DNA from 2 places in the Marinobacter sp. tcs-11 genome. Region 2 is predicted to be linked to the other one. Evidence: riboswitches for the same ligand, from Rfam matches in the RefSeq annotation. Region 2 holds a riboswitch; the other holds the start of a gene.
The links. A riboswitch is a leader RNA that binds a small molecule or an ion and turns the genes downstream of it on or off. The one in region 2 is predicted to bind thiamine pyrophosphate.
Positions count from the first base shown of each region.

Region 1: it holds a riboswitch for thiamine pyrophosphate, as region 2 does, so the genes downstream of both, thiB (thiamine ABC transporter substrate binding subunit) here and thiC (phosphomethylpyrimidine synthase ThiC) in region 2, are expected to answer to the same signal.

Region 1 is NZ_LLYU01000032.1:14-7,371, forward strand. It holds gene ARC85_RS18885 (murein L,D-transpeptidase catalytic domain family protein) at 171-914, opposite strand; TPP riboswitch at 1,079-1,170, shown strand; gene thiB (thiamine ABC transporter substrate binding subunit) at 1,219-2,223, shown strand; gene thiP (thiamine/thiamine pyrophosphate ABC transporter permease) at 2,228-3,895, shown strand; gene ARC85_RS18900 (thiamine ABC transporter ATP-binding protein) at 3,888-4,502, shown strand; gene ARC85_RS18905 (MlaE family ABC transporter permease) at 4,539-5,687, shown strand; gene ARC85_RS18910 (ABC transporter ATP-binding protein) at 5,691-6,485, shown strand; gene ARC85_RS18915 (MlaD family protein) at 6,485-7,358, shown strand, end outside.
Region 2 is NZ_LLYU01000009.1:66,484-73,841, forward strand. It holds gene lpxL (LpxL/LpxP family Kdo(2)-lipid IV(A) lauroyl/palmitoleoyl acyltransferase) at 1-845, opposite strand, end outside; gene waaA (lipid IV(A) 3-deoxy-D-manno-octulosonic acid transferase) at 948-2,201, shown strand; gene ARC85_RS11770 (TolC family outer membrane protein) at 2,249-3,652, opposite strand; TPP riboswitch at 3,790-3,903, shown strand; gene thiC (phosphomethylpyrimidine synthase ThiC) at 3,984-5,861, shown strand; gene ARC85_RS11780 (NUDIX domain-containing protein) at 5,976-6,596, shown strand; gene ARC85_RS11785 (DUF1249 domain-containing protein) at 6,593-7,078, shown strand; gene cpdA (3',5'-cyclic-AMP phosphodiesterase) at 7,289-7,358, shown strand, end outside.

The DNA of each region.
Region 1 (7,358 bases), on a different contig from region 2:
AACCTTGGCAAGGTTGTGCTCTACCAACTGAGCTATTCCCGCTCTAATGTTTCAGAGGCATTGCCTCGTCAACGGCTGCGTATTCTACGGATTCCGCCTTCGCCGTCAACACCTTTTTTTCAACTTTCTGTTTTTACTGAAAATCTGCACAAAGTTTAGCCAGCAACGATTCAGGATCGATCCCCAGCCACCGCTGTGGCATTACGCGCGCCGGCCAGCTGCCCGGCGGAATCGCAGTTCAGGTAACTGGAGGACTGGAGCCATTCCTGATCGGGATAGTATTTAAACACCAGCTGTCCGCCCTTGAGCTCGTCTACCACGGTTTTGATGATTTGATTGTCTACCGCCGGGCAGCCATGACTACGGCCGATTCTGCCGTACTTTGTTACCCAGCTGTCCTGAACGTAGTCTGCACCATGGATAACAATTGCCCGCTGACGAGCCAGGTCGTTGAAACCCGGTTCCAATCCATCAAGGCGCAACGAATAGCCATGGGAACCCCGATAGGATTCGGCGGCTTTGAACAGGCCGATACTGGACTTGTGACTGCCCTCGATATTGGAAAATGCGGTTGCCTCAGCATTACCAGAGTTTTTACCGTGAGCCACGAGGTCACGAAGGATTAATTCTCCTTCGTTCAGATCAAACAACCATAGCCTTTCTTTGGAGGACGGCAAAGAGAAGTCGATCACCGCCAGCCGCTCTGGCATGGCCGTGCCATTGCTGATGGCGCAACGGGTTGCCTTGAGTGCAGCTTCGAGAACCTGTGGGCTGAGCTTGGGAGCCGCGGAAGCCAAACGTCCAAACATCTCCTCGTTCGCGGTTTGGGCGTGGCCTGCGGCCGACAACCCAAGGGTAAAAAGCGCGCCTGCAACCAGGGCAGAAATCTTTCGTCGTTTGTGATGCTTTGGCATCAAACTTACCTCTCAACCAGATAGAAGCTGCATAAATCCGCAGATCAAAAAATGCCCCATTCTATCAATAAAAAATGAGACACCCGTCATCGCCGTACAAAAAATAAACAAGCAGTAATCAAACATACGAATTCCGGGGTGTGGCTCCGGCGTGATAGCATTGACTCAACTCAACGGGGTGCCTGGAAGGGCTGAGACCATACCCGCGGAACCTGACCCGGTTAATACCGGCGTAGGGATTGAGTCACCACCTTTCGTGGTGTTCGCGGCATGGCACCCCCGCTACTGAACAAGGTGCCAATGTATGATTTCACGCTTGATTCCCGCGTTGTTCGCCGTGTCGCTGCCGCTGATGGTTGCCGCCGATGAACCGACCGTCCTGAATGTGTATACCCATCCCTCCTTTGCCGCCGAATGGGGCCCGGGGCCCGCGGTTAAAGAGGCGTTTGAAGCCCAATGCGGGTGCTCCCTGAACTACACCGTATTGGACAGCGGCGGAGACATTCTGCAAAGGCTCCGGCTGGAAGGAAGCTCCACTCCGGCAGATGTGGTTCTGGGGCTGGATACCGGCACCATGGAGACCGCTCGGCAAACCGGCCTTCTGGGCCGCCACGGCCAATCACTGGGACGCCTGGCATTGCCTGTTAACTGGGACGACGACACTTTCGTGCCCTACGACTGGGGCTATTTTGCCTTTGTCTACGATACCGAGCAGTTGTCGGAGCCGCCCTCAAGCCTTGAAGAACTGGTCAACGCGCCAGACGATCTCAAGATCATTATTCAGGATCCGCGCACCAGCACACCGGGACTCGGCCTGTTGCTCTGGATGCATGCCGTCTATGGTGATGAAGCGCCCGCAAAGTGGCAGCAGCTCAGCGACAAGATTCTCGCAACCACCCAAAGCTGGAGTGACGGTTATTTCTCGCTATTCATGAATGGCGAAGCGCCTATGATCCTCTCTTACAGCACCTCTCCTGCGTATCACATGGCTATCGACAAAACTGACCGTTATCAGGCGGCCCGTTTCAATGAAGGACATTACCTGCAGGTCGAAGTCGCCGCCCTGGTGGAAAGCTCCGATAACAAGACACTTGCCAGAGAGTTTCTGGACTTCATGCTGACCGCGGACTTCCAGCGTCATATTCCACTGAAGAATGTGATGTATCCGGCCGTTGATCTTGGGGATGAATTGCCAGAGGTTTTCGACAAGCTGATTACACCATCCGAAGCCCTGTATATAAATCCCGCGAAAGTTGCCACCATTCGCCGACAGTTGGTGAACGACTGGCTTGATGCACTGACCGACTGATGTGATGCCAACACACGCGAGTGCCGTCCCCTTCAGCCATCCTGGCTGGCAAATCTGGCCCGGCCTGTTACTCGGCACCGGGCTATTGCTGCTCGTGGCACTTGGCTTGGGGAGCATACTACAGGAGGCCGGAGAGCTGGATCCGGGGCGCACGCTGGCAAGTTCCTATTTCCAGAGCGTGGTCCGATTTACCCTTTGGCAGGCCTTTTTATCCGTCCTGTTAAGCCTGGCGCTGGCGCTCCCGGTGGCGACCGCCCTCGCCCGCTACAGAGGCTTCCCTGGTCGCACATTGATTCTGCGGCTGATGGAGTTGAGTCTGGTTTTACCCACTATCGTGGCAGTCTCAGGCATCATAGCGGTGTTTGGTCGGCAGGGCTGGTTCACCGGTCTGCTCAATATCTGGCTTCCTGGTAATGGATGGAATCTTTATGGGCTGAACGGCATTCTGCTCGCCCACGTGTTCTTCAATGCGCCACTGGCGGCCCGAATCCTGTTGCAGGCTCTGGATTCCATACCCGCGCCACGAATGAGAACCGCCTCTCAGCTTGGGCTCGGCGGCTGGTGGCTGTGGCGTGCGGTACACTGGCCCGCCATCAAACCGGTACTGCCCGGCGTGGCGGCACTGGTGTTCACGCTGTGCTTCACCAGTTTTGCCATCATCATGACGCTGGGCGGAGGGCCAGGAACAACCACCCTGGAAGTCGCCATCTACCAGGCCCTGCGCTTTGAATTCGATTTCGCCCGTGCCGCGCTGTTTGCCATTCTGCAGCTGTTGATCTGTGGCATCCTCTGGTGGCTGGTTTTCCGGAAGCGTCTGGACACCGCTGTACTGCCAAACCGCCGGTTATCACGTCCGGTCCCTCTGTTTGCACGGCCCTGGCAAGGGTTTTCAGCGGGTCTGCTCCTGGCGATTTTCACGGCCTTTCTGATCGCGCCACTACTGGCCATTATCCTGCGCGGTTTACCGGCGTTATGGCCAACGGCGGATGCTTCTTTTATTTACCAGCAGCTCTTGCCGGCCACCGCCCGCAGTCTGTTAATCGCCATTCCGGCCGGGCTCGGTTCGGTGGTCGTTGCCTTGCTAACCCTGGCGGCAGCCAACCGGGCTCGTCGGCGCTGCCTGGCCATAGTGCCGGCCGTCACTGGCTACCTCCCATTGATCGTACCGCCTCTGGTACTGGGGACCGGGCTTTTTATTCTGCTAAGGCCGCAATTGGGGAATACCATGCAGGGATGGTTCCTGGTGGGCCTGATCAACGGGCTGATGGCCGTGCCGTTTGTCTTGCAGATTCTGCGCGGACCACTGGCAAGCCTGGATGCCGACTCACTCAGACAGGCAGACCAACTGGGCCTCCTGGGCTGGTATCGATGGCGATGGCTGTATTGGCCGCATCTGCGCCGTCCAGTTGCTCTGGCCCTGGCGTATGGTGTGGCATTATCTCTGGGTGACTTCGGTGTTATCGCCCTGTTCGGCAGCCCGGGCAAACCCACGCTCCCGGTTTTGCTTTATCAGCAACTGGGCAGTTACCGGTTGGCGGAAGCTGCAGGTACCGGGCTCTGGCTGTTGGGGCTACTGGTACTGATCTTTGTATCGCTCTCCCGTGTTCCCGGCGTTAAGTCCAGAACAACTTCCGCTGCGAGCCAACCACTGCCGGAGCCTGAACATGCTTGAGATCAAAGATCTGGCCTTCGAGTATGGGCCTGACGGTCGTCTCTGGCGATTCGATTTTTCCGTGCCTGCCGGCGAATGTCTGGCCATCCAGGGCCCCAGCGGTTCCGGCAAATCAACCCTGCTCAGTCTGGTTGCAGGTTTTCTCCCGCCAGCCAGCGGCCGGATTCTCTGGCAGGACAAGCCGATCCACTTGCTAAAGCCCTGGCAGCGCCCGGTCACGAGCGTGTTCCAGGAACACAACCTGTTCGAGCACCTGGATGTCTTTACCAATATTGGCCTTGGCATTCACCCCGGCCTCAAGCTGGATGAATCTCAACGCCACGCCATTGAAGCCGGACTGGAACGCACCGGGTTAGCAGGTTTCGGTCCCAGAATGCCTGGCGAGCTTTCCGGTGGCCAACGCCAGCGCGTTGCCTTGCTGCGAGCCATCCTGCGGCGCCAACCATTGCTCTTGCTGGATGAGCCGATGACGGGCCTGGACACCGAGACCCGGAAGATTCTGTACGCCATGCTGCTGGAAGAGAAAGCCCGGGGCATCACCATGCTACTGGCCAGTCACGATGAAGAAGAACGCAGAATACTGGCAGACAGCCACTGGAATCTTTAAGCTTTCAGAGAACTCAAACAGGGACTCCGTGACTCCGTGGCAAACGAACCAGGCCTATCTCAGCCACTTGGCGCCCACACTCCCGGTAACGCCGAATTCGGTGGCCATACGCTGAAGTTTTCCGGCGACTGGACTCTGTCCCACTATTCCGTCCTGAATCGGCAAACAACTGCCCTGAAACCTCGTGCAGCCGGCTGCAACCCGGATTTTTCCGGCCTGGGCCGCCTGGACACTGCCGGCGCTTCGTTGATGGTGAAACTGCTTGGCAGCGAGGCTCTGATCAGCGCTCTGCAACGAGCTGAATTACCGGATGAACAGCGCGCCCTGATACAGGCGGTTGCTGAAGCCATGAACCAGCCATCGGCGGCGGTCGCAACCGTTAACCCGGTCGTGGCGTTTCTGGCGGAGATCGGAAAGAAGGTGACCACGCTGGGGCAACTTGTCTGGTTGCTGGCCGGGTTTATTGGCCAGACGCTGGGCACCCTGTTCTACATCCTGCCCCGGCCTACTCGCTGGCGTATAACACCCTTTGTGGCGGCACTACACGACACCGGCCTGAATGCCCTGCCCATTGTTGCCCTGCTTACCTTTCTGGTTGGCGCCGTGGTTGCGTTTCTTGGCGCGACAGTTCTTGAGGACTTTGGCGCAACCATTTACACCGTGGATCTGGTGGCGTTCTCGTTCCTGCGGGAGTTCGGCGTACTTCTGGCAGCCATCCTGCTGGCCGGCCGAACCGCCAGTGCATTCACCGCACAGATTGGTGCCATGAAAGTCAATGAAGAACTCGACGCTATTCGCACCCTGGGTCTCAATCCGGTGGAACTGCTGGTCGTTCCCCGGGTATTGGCAATGATGTTCAGCCTCCCCATTCTCACGTTTATCGGCATGATCTCGGGCATGGTCGGTGGGGCTGTGGTCTGCGCAGTGGCTCTGGACATTCCACCCAGCCAGTTCATTGCCATTGTCGAACGGGATATCGCCCTGAAGCACTTCCTGGTCGGCCTTGGCAAGGCGCCGGTGTTCGCATTTCTGATCGCCGTCATTGGTTGCCTGGAAGGCTTCAAAGTGGCCGGCAGTGCTCAGTCTGTCGGGGAACACACCACCTCCAGCGTGGTGCAGTCTATCTTTATGGTGATACTGCTGGATTCCGTGGCAGCGCTGTTTTTCATGGAAATGGGTTGGTAAAGCATGGCGGATCATCCGGTCATACAGGTACGCGCACTCGACAACCGGTTCGGCAGCCACATCGTTCATGAGAAACTCGATCTGGATCTGTATCCCCGGGAGATTCTGGGTGTGGTCGGCGGTTCCGGCACCGGCAAGTCCGTTCTTTTGCGCAGTATAGTTGGCCTGAATCCACCGTCCGGCGGGCACATCACCGTTTTTGGTGAAGATTTGACGGAACTATCCGCCACCGAACGCTCTCGCTATGAGCAACGTTTCGGGGTTCTGTTTCAGGGCGGCGCCTTGTTCACGTCACTGAACCTTGAGCAGAACATCGCGCTGCCGCTGATTGAACACGCCCGACTGTCGCGGGCCGAAGCGGAGGAACTGGCCCGAATGAAGCTGGCCTTGACCGGCCTGCCACCAGAAGCCGCCACGAAATACCCGGCCGAACTCTCCGGCGGTATGGTCAAGCGGGCGGCCCTGGCCCGGGCGCTGGCGCTGGACCCGGAAATCCTGTTTCTGGATGAACCAACCGCCGGTCTGGACCCGATCGGCGCTGCTGCCTTTGACGAGCTGATTGTCACCCTTCGCAACGCACTGGGCCTGACGGTATTTCTTGTTACCCACGATCTGGATACCCTGTACACCACCTGTGACCGTGTTGCGGTTCTGTCTCAACGCAGGGTGCTGGTTGCCGATACTCTGGAAAAGGTGGCACAAACCGACGATCGCTGGATTCAGGACTACTTCCATGGTCCCCGTGGCCGCGCGGCGATTACAGCCCACAACAGGCTAACCAAACAGGAGCCCGGTTAATGGAGCCCAAGGCCCATCACGTTATCATCGGATTCTTCACGCTTGCGGCAGTCATCGCTGCCTTGCTGTTTGCCCTGTGGCTTGGAAAATCATCTACCGACACTAACTGGGCCTATTACCGGATCGGGTTTGATCACCCGGTTGGCGGGCTGGCCAAGGGTAACCCGGTCCTCTATACCGGCGTCCCGGTGGGCGACGTGCTGGATCTTACCCTGGCGCCGGACAACCCCGCCCATGTGCGGGTACTGGTGAGGGTGAATCAGGATATTCCGGTACGGGAGAATACCCGCGCGGGCCTGGTACTGGCCAACATAACCGGCAGCATGAGCATACAGTTTACCGGAGGCACACCAGACAGCCCCATTCTGGAAGGCCACAAAGCCAATCCACCGCTGATAGCCGCCGAGCCTTCGGCCTTCAGTAACCTGCTGACCAATGGCGAGGCCATGCTCGGCAAAGCAGAGCAGTTGCTGGAGAATGCCAACCGGCTGATGTCCGAAGACAACCTGAGCAACATTGCCGAAATTCTTGAAAACGCCCGCCAGGCCAGTGAATCCCTGCTGGCGAGCCGGGACGAGCTTGAGGCGCTGATGACCCGGTTCGATGAAGCCGGCATCCGTGCCGAAGAAGCTGCCATCAAGGTGTCTGCCGCGGCAGACAGGTCCCGAGAGGTCCTGGATGAGCGGGTGGAACCGGTTCTCCTGGCCATGTCCAGGGCGCTGACCACCCTTCAACCTACCCTGGATCGACTGGACACCCTCACCGGCGACAATGAACTGGCGCTGGACGCTGGGCTTCAGGGTCTGGGAGAAATAACCCCTGCATTGCGGGAGCTGCGTAGCACCTTGCGCAACCTGAACTCGTTTACCCGCA
Region 2 (7,358 bases):
ATAGTCTGGTTGATCAATGTTGCATCCTTGAGATCATCCCCACTGGGGAAATTCTCAAGGGCCGGGTGGAAATAAATGTCATAGCCCGGACCATCGTCGCGACGGAAATGACTGAACGGAACCACCTTGCATCCGCTTCGCTCCGCAATTCTGGATGTGGCGGTGATGGTGCCCGCCGGTATTCCGAAGAACGGTGCAAAGACAATATCCTTGCGGCCATAATCCTGATCGGTGGCATACCAGACCGCCCGGTTTTTCTTCAGGCTGCGGAACAGTCCACGAAGATCTCTGGCGCCCAGCACGGTTCCGTATCGGCGTTCCCGGGCTCTTGTCATTACCGCGTTCATCAACGGGTTGTTGTGATCCCGCTGCATGACATCCGCTTCTATGAATTCAGTCGCCAGGCTCCCGCCCAGGTCAAGGGTGCTGTAATGGCCGCCCAGCAACAAAACGCCTTTGCCCTGGGCCAGAGCCTGCTCGAAGTGTTCGAGGCCATGGACTCGGGTGATGCCCGTCAGTTTCGCTGGATCACGAAACCAGGCAAAACAAAGCTCCATCAAGCCAATCCCGTTGGCGATAAAGGCATTGCGAACCAGCGCAGCCTGTTGCTGCTGGTTCAGCTCCGGAAAACACAGGCGAATGTTCACTTCGGCAATATGGCGTCGGCTTTTCGCCAGCCGCCAGGCCAGTAGGCCAGCAATTTTGCCCAGCCACCATTGCAGGCGCAGGGGCAACTGGGCCACCAGCCACATCGCCGCTATGCCAAGCCAGGTTGGCCACCACCGAGGATGGCGATAGGCTGAATAGTCTGTGTTTCGCGGTAGTTTGCGGTACTTCTTCTTCAAAATCGTGAATCCTGCATCGACAAACGGTTTTCCGGGGGGCAAGATGCCCGTCCACAACAAATTTATCCCTATGATAACGCACTGTTTTGCCGGGAGTCCTGCGTGTTCCAGTTTATCTATTCCCTGCTGATCCGGCTCGCCCTGCCGTTTATCCTTGTCCGGCTCTGGTGGCAGGGCCGCAAGGCGCCGGCGTTGCGGCAAGACTGGCAACATCGCCTTGGGTTGGTGCCGCAAATGCAGGGCCCGGTGATTTGGGTGCACGCGGTTTCGGTGGGAGAAACCATTGCCGCCGGCCCCATGGTCCGGCGCCTGCTGGCCCGTAACCTGGGTGCGACCATCCTGATGACTGCCATGACTGATACCGGGCTGGCCCAGGCCCGGAAGATGTTTGGTGACAGGGTAGCCTATGCCTACGCCCCTTACGACACGCCCGGGGCTATTCGGCGCTTCCTGAATCGGGTTAACCCCCGCATCCTGGTGATCATGGAAACGGAAATCTGGCCCAATATGATCCGCCAGTGCCGACACCGTCATGTGCCTGTTTTTCTGATCAATGCCCGTCTGTCTGAACGATCTGCCCGGGGGTATGAACGGGTTCGGGGCGTGGCAGCACCTATTATCAAAAGCATCAGCTGGGTGGCTGCGCAAGCCGAAAAAGACGCAGAGCGGTTTCGCCGCATCGGAGTGGCTCCGGGTAATGTTGAGGTCACCGGCAGTGTAAAATTCGATGCGGATATTCCTGATGATGTCCGTGCGGCCTCTGTCAGCTTCCGAAAATCCCTGGGTGAGCGCCCCGTTTGGATTGCCGGCAGCACCCACACCGGAGAAGACGAGCAATTGCTGGCGGCTCATCGCCAGATTCTGGCTCAGCACGCCGATGCCTTACTCATCATTGTGCCCCGGCATCCGGACCGGTTTGATTCGGTAGCTGAGATGGCTCAAGGCGAAGGCTTTTCCGTGGTTCGCCGGTCAACAGGAGCATCTCCCGCTGGTGCGGAGGTGTATCTTGGCGACACCATGGGAGAGCTGATGATGCTTTACGGAGCCAGTGACCTCGCCTTCGTGGGCGGCTCACTGATCGAGCGGGGAGGGCACAATCCGCTGGAGCCTGCGGCCTGGGGCATTCCGGTATTCTCCGGCACTCATGTGTTTAATTTTGAGACAATCTATCAGCGCTTACTGGATGATCAGGGTGTCCAGCTGGTCGAAAATGCGGATGAGCTGGCGCGGGCGATCTGTTCACTGATAGACGACCCGGAGGCGCTGAAGGCGTACGGTGAGCGGGCTCTGGCGGTGGTCAACAAGAACCGGGGTGCGCTGGATAAGGTCGTGGAGGGTATTACGGAGCGGTTGTAACTCCGGGTGCCGCACTGGCACCCGGAATATTCTGCAAGCTGCCCGATTTACTGCACCGGATCGTCCAGTGTCTTTCCTTCTTCGGCCAGGGCTTCAATGCCCCGGGCGCCTTCGCTGAGCCAGTTGTTCAGGTCAATCAGATCCTGCGGGCTCAGGGTGCCTGCCGCCTGCTTCAGTTTCAGGGTGTTGATCACGTAGTCATAGCGGGCGTTGGCGTAATCCCGCAGCGCCACGTAGTACGCACGTTCTGCATCCAGCACTTCCACAATGTTCCGGGTACCTACATCATAGCCGGCGCGGGTTGCATCCAGTGCACTGCGGCGGGAGATGATGGTTTGCTCAAGGGCAGAGGCTGTCTCCACGTTGTTGTTCACGGTCAGGAACAGGCTGCGGGTGTTCACCTGTACATCCCGGCGCACCGTATTCAGGTCCTGTTCGGCGGCGGTGACCAGCGAACGCTGTTCCCGGGCGCCGGCCTGGGTGCCGCCGCCCGTGTAGAGCGGGATGGTCAGTGACAGTGAGGCAACGGACTGGCTGCGCTCCTGCTGGGTAAAAAGGGCGTTCTCCAGACTGGTTTCCTGGTAGGAGGCGCTCAGCTCAAGGGTTGGCAAATGACCGGACTTTGCCGCTTTCAGGCTGGCTTCGCTGGCATTGAGTTGCCTCAGGGCCGCCTGAATAGACCAGTTTTGCTCCACCGCGGTTGCTTCCCACGAAGTCGGATCCATGGGCTCCGGGCGCCCGAGCGGAAAATTCTGCCTGAGATTTTCCATGGCGTCCGGATATTCTCCGGTTAACCGGGCCAGTTGTTCCCTGGCCACATTCAGGTCGTTGTCGGCGGCGATGCGCTGGCTCCTGGCATCGTCGTAGCTGGCACGCGCTTCATAGACTTCGGTGACGGCAATGAGCCCCACGTCAAACCGTTCCCGGGCCTGTTCGTACTGGCGCTGGATGGCCGTTTCAGTCGCTTTTGCGGTTGTGACGGTGTCCTTGGCGCGCAGGACATCGAAGTAGGCGGTTGCCACATCCAGAATCAGTTGTTGCTGGGCCAGGTTGTACTGGGCCTCGGCCGCCTCGGCCTGGAACTGGCTGGCTTCGTAGCTGAACCAGTCTTGAGCCCGGAACAGTGGCTGGGTCAGCTCGACGCCGTAGCGGTAGGTTCGATAACTGTCTCCCGCGAAGAGTTGCCGCACCAGCTCATCGGCGTTTGCCCCCCCGGGTATATTCCTGGGCTTGAAACGTGTGTAGCTTGCTGACCCAACCGCCGAGATTTTGGGCAGCAGGGCGCTCTTGCTGACATCGCTGGTTGCCTGCTGGGCCTGGAACTGTGCCATGGCAGAGGCAATGCCGGAGTCATATGACAGTGCCTGCTCATAAGCCTCCACAAGATCCAGAGAGAAAGCGGGCTGGGCTGCGAGCAGGGTGATCAATCCTGGAAGTAAACGTTTTTTCATTGGTTCTCCTGAAATACTGACTCCGGGAATCTGCCCGGCAATGACCCAAAGGTATTGGTTGACCATTATGGACAATAATCGCTCCCGTCTCTAGACTTGCTAAGTCCACGTATTTTGTGGACAAACGAATTCAGAATCGCGTCCTGACGGGGTGCTGATTCGCCATAAACTGGCGATCGGCTGAGATTGCAACGCAGAACCCGCGACCTGATCCGGATAATACCGGCGTAGGGATTAAGACCAGATGAACCGCGACACTAAGCCTGTAGGGCAGTCTGTCGCAACTCCGTCATACGCGACCCGATACCACAAGACCATCCGGGAGCAGATCATGACGGACTTACCAGCATACCTCAGCGACTCCGCAAAAGTAGACTCCGCAGCAATCAAACCATTACCAAGCTCACGAAAAATATACGTGCAGGGTAGCCGACCCGATCTGCGGGTGCCAATGCGGGAAATTACTGTGGGCGACACTCCCACTGAAATGGGTGGCGAGAAGAACCCGCCCGTGGTGGTATACGATACCTCTGGGCCCTACACAGACCCGGAAGCCACCATTGATCTGCGCAAGGGCTTGCCGCCGGTTCGCGCCGCCTGGATTGCCGAGCGGGGCGATGTACAGCAACTGGAAGGCTACACCTCCGAATTCACCCGCCGTCGCATGAAAGACCCGCAGCTGGACCCGCTCCGCTTTATGGATGAACGCAAACCCCTGCGTGCCAGGCCCGGCAAAAACGTCAGCCAGATGCACTACGCACGCCAGGGGATTATTACGCCGGAAATGGAGTACGTGGCCATCCGGGAAAATATGATGCTGCAGGAAGCCCGGGACAACGGCCTACTGGCGGACCAGCACCCCGGCCAGTCATTCGGGGCCAGTTTGCCTGCGGAAATCACTCCGGAGTTCGTGCGCGATGAAGTCGCCCGTGGCCGGGCCATCATCCCCGCCAACATCAACCATCCGGAAATCGAGCCGATGATCATTGGCCGCAATTTTTTGGTGAAGATCAACGGCAACATCGGCAACTCCGCGGTCACCTCGTCTATCGAAGACGAAGTGGAAAAGCTCACCTGGGGTATCCGCTGGGGTTCCGATACGGTGATGGACCTGTCCACCGGCAAGAACATCCACGAAACCCGCGAATGGATCATCCGCAACTCCCCGGTTCCCATCGGCACCGTGCCTATCTATCAGGCGCTGGAAAAGGTGGGCGGCGTTGCGGAAGACCTGACCTGGGAAATCTTCCGGGACACCCTGGTCGAACAAGCCGAGCAAGGCGTGGATTACTTCACCATCCACGCGGGTGTTCGTTTACACCACGTGCCCCTCACCGCCAAACGCACCACCGGCATCGTTTCCCGGGGTGGTTCCATCATGGCCAAGTGGTGCCTGGCGCACCACAAAGAAAGCTTCCTGTATGAGCATTTCGAAGACATCTGCGAAATCATGAAAGCCTACGATGTCTCTTTCAGCCTTGGCGACGGCCTGCGCCCCGGCTCCATCGCCGACGCCAACGACGCAGCCCAGTTCGGCGAACTGGAAACCCTGGGTGAGCTGACCAAAATTGCCTGGAAACACGACGTCCAGTGCATGATCGAAGGCCCCGGCCACGTGCCCATGCACCTGATCAAAGAAAACATGGATAAGCAGCTGGAATGCTGCGACGAGGCGCCGTTCTACACCCTCGGCCCGTTGACCACGGATATTGCCCCGGGCTATGACCACATCACCTCCGGCATCGGCGCGGCGATGATCGGCTGGTATGGCTGCGCCATGCTCTGCTACGTCACCCCGAAAGAGCATCTGGGCCTGCCCAACAAAGACGACGTAAAAACCGGCATCATCACCTACAAAATCGCCGCCCACGCTGCCGATCTCGCCAAAGGCCACCCAGGCGCCCAGATCCGCGACAACGCGCTGTCCAAGGCCCGCTTCGAGTTCCGCTGGGAAGACCAGTTCAACCTCGGCCTGGACCCGGACACCGCCCGCGCCTACCACGACGAAACCCTTCCCAAGGAATCGGCCAAGGTGGCGCATTTCTGCTCCATGTGCGGGCCTAAGTTCTGCTCCATGAAGATCTCCCAGGAAGTCCGGGACTACGCGGCAGAGCAAGGCATTGATGAGGTATCGGCGATTGACGCCGGTATGCAGGCGAAATCGCGGGAATTCGTGGAATCAGGCAGCAAGATCTACGACAAGGTCTGACCCGCATCTGCATGCTTCCGCCATAGCGTGAATCCGAGCCTGGCGGGCTGTTAACTTGCACCCCGCCGTGGCTCCGGCTATCGTTCAAGGCCGAATGTGCAACCGGAAGCAGTAATGCCAAAACCATTCCAGTTCAACGCCAGTGATGTCAAAGTTGAAATGCGCGAAACTGTGTTCCAGGGCTTCTTCCGCATGGACAAACTCTGGCTGACACATCCGCGCTTCGATGGCCGCGACATGCCCGTTTTTAGCCGGGAACTGTTCATCCGAGGTGATGCCACCTGCGTGCTGCCATACGATCCGGGGCGCGACGAGGTTGTACTTCTGGAGCAGTTTCGTCTGGGTGCGCTCGGCCGTAATCAGTCCCCCTGGTTACTGGAGCTTGTTGCTGGTATGAATGAGGATGGTGAGAGCCCGGAAGAGGTGGCTCAGCGAGAAGGTCAGGAAGAGGCTGGGCTGAGTTTCAGTCGCCTGGACAAGATCTGCGATTACCTGGTGTCCCCAGGCGGTACCACGGAAATGATCCACCTGTATTGCGGTCAGATCAGCACCGCCGAGGCTGGTGGTGTTTTCGGTATGGAACATGAGCACGAGGACATTCTCAGCCACGTGGTGTCAGCGGATGAATGCTTTGCCATGATTGCTGATGGCCGCATCAATAACGCCGCCGCGATTATTGCCATCCAGTGGCTGCAACTGAACCGGGAGCGTTTGCGGCGGGAGTGGCAAGCATGACGGAGTGGGTAAAACGGCCCAGGCAGTATGTGCCGGACCTGCGCCAGTTGGGGGCACTCTGCGACGGCAACTATCAGCGCCTGCGCAAGCTGCGCCAGCTTGAGGTGGATGGCAAGCCCGTATGTGAGTTCGAACTGCACCGGGAGAACCAGTACCTGGGCCGGGTGCGGATTGAAGTACTGCAGACGGCCAGATTCACCGAAACCCTGTTGCTGGAACAAGTTCACAATAGTGGTCGGTGGCTGAATAACCCGCGGATGACAGTGCGCGTATACCACGACGCCCTGATGGCCGAAGTAATCAGCTGCTACCGGCAGCGACAGATTGCGCCCGTGAATGACTATCCGAACCGGTTTATGCATCACCCGGATGAAAAGGTTCAGGTGAACGGCTTCCTGGCCGATTGGCTGGACTACTGCCTGCGTTTCGGGCACCTGCCGATGGAGCATGCAGCCTGGTCGGCGGGCGAAGGCATCGATTGAAAGACATCATCTCTGCACGGTTTCTCAGTTCGCCGAAAGTCTATAAAGTCGGTTGTCGGACCTGTGGCAGAGTTGTCAAATACTGCAAAATCTAGCGTGCCGCTGGTCAGAATGTGATCCACCTTCCATTCGTGAACAATCAATCTGAACTCAGCCATCGTACACTTGTCTGGATTATCAACTGCTTGCAGAAAACAGAACAGGCCTGGCATGACCAAACCCACAACGGCGCGCCCACTCAATGTGTTGCAGCTTACCGATCCGCACCTGATGGCGTCTG